DNA from 2 places in the Pseudomonas sp. KB_15 genome. Region 1 is predicted to be linked to the other one. Evidence: riboswitches for the same ligand, from Rfam matches in the RefSeq annotation. Region 1 holds a riboswitch; the other holds the start of a gene.
What was found. Region 1 has a riboswitch for cobalamin ahead of cobO (cob(I)yrinic acid a,c-diamide adenosyltransferase). Riboswitches for the same ligand answer to the same signal wherever they lie in the genome.
Positions count from the first base shown of each region.

Region 2: it holds a riboswitch for cobalamin, as region 1 does, so the genes downstream of both, cobW (cobalamin biosynthesis protein CobW) here and cobO (cob(I)yrinic acid a,c-diamide adenosyltransferase) in region 1, are expected to answer to the same signal.

Region 1 covers NZ_JBFREX010000017.1:90,150-93,084, forward strand. Annotated here, with positions in the region: gene AB4Z35_RS16105 (hypothetical protein) at 1-435, opposite strand, end outside; cobalamin riboswitch at 589-821, shown strand; gene cobO (cob(I)yrinic acid a,c-diamide adenosyltransferase) at 904-1,515, shown strand; gene AB4Z35_RS16115 (cobyrinate a,c-diamide synthase) at 1,512-2,927, shown strand; gene bluB (5,6-dimethylbenzimidazole synthase) at 2,924-2,935, shown strand, end outside.
Region 2 covers NZ_JBFREX010000035.1:40,893-43,827, reverse strand. Annotated here, with positions in the region: gene AB4Z35_RS22340 (CbtA family protein) at 1-63, opposite strand, end outside; gene AB4Z35_RS22335 (CbtB domain-containing protein) at 75-266, opposite strand; cobalamin riboswitch at 388-614, opposite strand; cobalamin riboswitch at 791-1,003, shown strand; gene cobW (cobalamin biosynthesis protein CobW) at 1,107-2,177, shown strand; gene cobN (cobaltochelatase subunit CobN) at 2,181-2,935, shown strand, end outside.

The DNA.
Region 1 (2,935 bases):
CGGCGTAGCGCCTTGCTGGGCTTTTTGCGGGGCGACAAACAGGCAGCCGAGCTTCAGGTCGCTGGCATGGCTCACTCGCTTCGCGTCGCTGGCGATGTCGAGCAGGGCCTGGTTCAGATTCAGGCTGTTGACCCGTGGCCAGCGCTGGCTGGTCTGGATGTAGGCGCGGGTCTCGGGTGAGGCGAGGAACAGGTCGGCGCGGCTGTTGCGTTCGCCTTCTTCGGTCTGTTTACGGGTTGGCGTCTGTTGCAGCGTGACCATCCCGGCCATCCAGGCGGCGGCAGACAGCAATCCGAGATTGGCTTTTTCGTCGTGCCAGTACGGTGTGTCGCCATCACCGCGGACGGCGTTATAGCGGTCGATGCATTCAAACCAGCGCTCGAGCACCGGGCGCAGGAATTCCAGCTTTGGATTGCTGATGATCATGCCTTGCATGGGCTCACCCTTGTTGTTGTGTTACGGGATTGTGGCTCTTTGATATCATTGCTGAGAGCGTGGCACAAGATTGACGTCAGTTTATTGATTGGCAGCAGTTATTCGGCAGGTGGCCTCCCGGCTTTAATTGACGCTCCACCCCCAACCCTCTAACCTTCGCGGCTTGTTTCAGGTGCTCTGTGGCTTGGGTCGACAGAGTGAAACAGGGAAGCCGGTGAGTGAGTTCTTCTGTTGGTCGAAGGCCCGCAATTCCGGCGCTGCCCCCGCAACGGTAAATGAGTGAAAACTGTGTCTGGTGCCACTGTGTCGATTCGATGCGGGAAGGCGCACAGTCTGGCCCTGCGCCACTCATGAGCCCGGAGACCGGCCTGATTCATCCAGCGGCATCACGGTGGGCGATGCCAGGCTTTTTGCCTTCTATTGTTGTGCCTGCCCGCCGTTATTCCAGCCTCAACGGAGAGCTCCCCCATGACTGATACCCCCGATCGTGACGAACGCCACCTGGCGCGCATGCAGCGCAAAAAAGCCGTGATCGACGAGCGCATCGCCAATTCCCCGAACGAGTGCGGCCTGTTGCTGGTGCTGACCGGCAACGGCAAAGGCAAGAGCAGTTCGGCCTTCGGCATGCTCGCCCGCGCCTTGGGGCACGGCATGCAATGCGGCGTGGTGCAGTTCATCAAGGGCCGCAGCAGCACGGGCGAAGAGTTGTTCTTCCGACGTTTTCCCGAGCAGGTGCGCTTTCACGTGATGGGCGAAGGCTTTACCTGGGAAACCCAGGATCGTCAGCGCGACATCGCCGCCGCCGAAGCCGCCTGGGCGGTGTCGCAGGCACTGCTGCGTGATCCGTCCATCGGTCTGGTGGTGCTGGATGAGCTGAACATCGCCCTCAAGCACGGCTACCTCGATCTCGATCAGGTGCTCAGCGACCTGCAGTCCCGACCACCGATGCAACACGTGGTGGTCACCGGTCGTGCCGCCAAGCCGGAAATGATCGAGATGGCCGACACCGTCACCGAAATGGGCATGATCAAACACGCCTTTCAAGCCGGGATCAAAGCGCAGAAAGGCGTCGAATTGTGAGTCAGCCTCGGCACTGTCCGGCGGTACTGATTGCCGCGCCGGCCTCCGGCCAGGGCAAGACCACCGTCACCGCGGCGTTGGCCCGATTGCATCGCAATCAGGGGCGCAAGGTTCGCGTGTTCAAGTGCGGCCCCGATTTTCTCGATCCGATGATCCTCGAGCGCGCCAGCGGTGCGCCGGTGTATCAACTGGACATGTGGATGGTCGGCGAGCAGGAGAGTCGTCGACTGTTGTGGGAAGCCGCCGCTGAAGCCGACCTGATCCTGATCGAAGGTGTCATGGGGCTGTTCGACGGTACGCCGTCGAGCGCCGATCTGGCGCGGCATTTCGGTGTCCCGGTATTGGGCGTGATCGATGGCACCGCCATGGCCCAGACTTTTGGTGCATTGGCCCTGGGGCTGGCGCGTTATCAGCCGGACTTGCCGTTCGCCGGCGTGCTGGCCAATCGTGTCGGCACGCTGCGCCACGCGCAACTGCTCGAAGGCAGCCTGACGGAAGGTTTGCGCTGGTACGGCGCGCTGTCCCGGGAAACCGGGATCGAATTGCCGAGCCGACACCTTGGGCTGGTGCAGGCCAGTGAATTGAACGATCTCGACCTGCGCCTCGATGCGGCAGCTGATGCCCTGGCCAGCAGTTGCGAGGTCGCGCTTCCACCGGCGGTCGAGTTCGCCGCACCTGATGCCATCGCAGTCGAACCGCTGCTGGCCGGTGTGCGCATTGCCGTCGCCCGTGATGAAGCTTTTGCGTTCACTTACGGCGCGAGCCTGGATTTGCTGCGGGCAATGGGCGCCGAGTTGTCGTTCTTCTCGCCGATCCGCGACCGTGCGTTGCCGGAGGCGGACAGCCTGTATCTGCCGGGTGGTTACCCGGAGCTGCACCATGTTGCGCTGGCGCAAAATACCGCGATGCTCGACGCGATCCGCGCGCACCACACCGCCGGCAAACCGTTGCTCGCCGAGTGTGGTGGCATGCTGTATCTGCTCGACTCCCTGACCGATGTCGAGGGCACTCGCGCCGAGCTGGCGGGCTTGCTGGCCGGTGATGCGGTCATGCAAAAGCGTCTGGCAGCGCTGGCGTTGCAAGCGGTGGAGTTGCCGGAAGGTTCGCTGCGCGGGCACACCTATCACCATTCGCTGACTAGCACGGAACTGGCGCCGATTGCCCGAGGCTTGAGCCCGAATGGTGGGCGCGGCGCGGAAGCGGTTTATCGCGAGGGGCGTATGACCGCCTCTTATGTGCACTTTTATTTTCCGTCCAATCCCTCGGCGATTGCCGCATTGTTTGCGCCTGACCTTGAGGCCGCCTTCGCGAGCAAGTCGGATCGCCGCACCGCCGCTCCCACAGAGGAATGCATTTCTTCAGGCAGCTCACCTTTAAATGTGGGAGCGGGCTTGCCCGCGAAGAGGCCATGACCGACAAC
Region 2 (2,935 bases), on a different contig from region 1:
CGTCAGCAGCAGGGCGGCCAGCAGCCCGGTGAAACCTGCGGTTTGCGCAATACGCTTGATCATGTCGGCAGCTCTCAATGGCACGGGAACGCGGAGCTGTGACGGGTATCGTGGGCGGCATTGTGCACCGCTTCGATGTGCGAGAAACCGGCGAAATACACAAGGCAAGCGCCCAGGATCGACGCGCAGACGGCGGCGGTCAGGCGTTGGGCCAGGGTAGAAGTGCTGCTGGTGGTGATGTGGCCGGTGCTGCTGATGATCGACATGGCGTATCCCTCTGGTCTGTCAGCGGGGAATAAGAGCGCATGCAAAAACCTGCACGACCAGGCGCGCAGCGTTTCGAACAGCGCCCGCCCACCGCGGGTTTGTTGGTTCAGTGATCGTACTGGTCACTTTGTGTTGCGGGCCGGTCTCCGGGCTCACGAGGGGGCAAAGGCTTGGGCCTGTTCCTGCAAGCATCACCTTCCCATGCCGTAGTGGCACAGTGGATCTGATGCTTCGCTCGCTTACCGTTGCGGGGGCAGCACCGGACTGACATGGCTTAAGAGTAAAGCACATGATTCACCGGTTTCCCGTTTCACCCTGTGAAGGGCACCCGTAACAAGGTGTGTAGGAGAGCATGGGCGGGGGTTGGGCGTCAATTGGCAAGGGTTCTCAACAGCAGACCGAGGTGCCTTCATCGCGAGCAGGCTCGCTCCCACAGGTGATTGCATTCCAATGTGGGAGCGAGCCTGCTCGCGATGGGGCCGCTGATGGCGCCACAAGACATTGACCCGCCCCAATACCATGCGTAGCCTTGCGCTTTCGAGGTTCTTCGGCGTTTGTCGAAGCTAAGAAGGGAACGCGGTCAATGCCGCGGCTGCCCCCGCAACTGTGAACGGTGATGTTCGCTGCCACGCCACTGCAGGCTCTATCCATGGGACCGGCGGGAAGGCGCAGCGAATGCCAGGCTCAAGGCCGGCACACCGTCAGCCAGGAGACCTGCCTCGAAACAGATTCTCACTTTCAACCGGGCGGGGTGATCCGGTGGCGAACTCTTCAGGCACACGCGTGCGCGTTGCCGGTCGTCGTCCCGTATGCCCGCCAGCTTAGCCAAAGGGCATCCGATGAAAACACTGGCCAAACTCCCCGTCACCATCGTCACAGGCTTTCTCGGCTCGGGTAAAACCACGCTGCTGCGGCACATGCTCGACAACGCCCAGGGTCGCCGCATCGCGGTGATCGTCAACGAATTCGGCGAGCTGGGCATCGACGGCGAAATCCTCAAGCAGTGCTCCATCGGCTGCACTGAAGAAGAAGCCAACGGTCGTGTCTACGAGCTGGCCAACGGCTGCCTGTGCTGCACCGTCCAGGAAGAGTTCTTCCCGGTGATGCGCGAACTGGTGGCCCGTCGCGGCGATCTCGATCACATCCTGATCGAAACTTCGGGCCTGGCCCTGCCAAAGCCGCTGGTGCAAGCCTTCCAGTGGCCGGAAATTCGCAGCGCCTGCACGGTGGATGCGGTGATCACCGTGGTCGACAGCCCGGCCGTCGCCGCCGGTACGTTCGCCGCATTCCCCGATCAGGTTGACGCTCAGCGCAAACTCGACCCGAACCTGGACCACGAGTCGCCACTGCACGAACTGTTCGCCGACCAATTGGCCAGCGCCGACCTGGTGATTCTCAACAAATCCGACCTGATCAACCCGGCCGACCTGGCCCGCGTGCGCCTGGAAGTCGCCGAAGAATTGCCGCCAGCGGTCAAAATCATCGAGGCCAGCAGCGGTCGCCTGCCGCTGGACGTGCTGATCGGCCTGGGTGCCGGCTCCGAAGAACACATCGACAGCCGTCACAGCCACCACGACCATCATCACGATGGCGACGACGATCATGATGACCACGATCACGACGCCTTCGATTCGATCTCCATCGAACTGCCCCAGGCCGACGAAAGCCTGCTGATGGACGCGCTGACCCAACTGGTGGTCCAGCACGGCATTTTGCGGGTCAAGGGTTTTGCGGCGATCCCGAACAAACCGATGCGCTTGCTGATCCAGGGCGTGGGCACGCGGTTCGACAAGCACTTCGACCGTCAGTGGGGCGCCGAAGAAGCGCGCATCACCCGCCTGGTGCTGATTGGCCAGGAACTGGACGCCACTGTTCTCGAAGCGCAACTGCGCGCCGCGCTCAGCGTGTAAGCCATGCACCTGCTCAGGACCCAGCCCGGCGGTTTCGTGTCGGATGACAACATCGCCGACCTTGGACAAACCCCCGCCGAACTGGTGGTCCTGTGCAGCGGCGACTCCAGCCTGGCGCTGCTCGCCGAAGCGGCGCAGCAGTTGCCCGACGATTATCCGAGCGTGCGCCTGGCCAACCCGATGCAGGTGCAGAACCATGCCTCGGTCGACTTGTACGTCGACGAAGTGCTGCGTCACGCCAGGGTGATCCTGATTTCGCTGCACGGCGGCATCGCCTATTGGCGTTACGGCATCGAGCGTCTGGTCGAGCTGTCGCAGCGCGGCGTGCAGGTAATCCTGGTACCGGGCGATGATCGCCCGGACCCGGAGCTCAGCGACTTGAGCACCGTCGGCGCCGAGGATCGCGACCGGCTCTGGCAGTTTCTGCGTCAGGGTGGCATGGGCAACGCCCTGGATTTCTTCCGCTGCCTGGCCAATCGCTGGCTGGCGCGCGATTACAGCTGGGGCGAGCCGCAAACCCTGCCACGCACGGCGATTTACCATCCGCACAAGCATTCTGCCGCATTGAGCGACTGGGAAGCCGACTGGCAAGTGGGGCAACCGGTGGCGGCGGTGCTGTTTTACCGCTCGCATTTACAGGCGGCGAACACCGCTTTCATTGATGTTTTTTGCCAGCGTTTGCAGGCGGCGGGGTTGAATCCGTTGCCGATTGCGCTGGCGAGCCTGAAAGAACCTGGCTGCCTTGGCGTGGTCGAGGA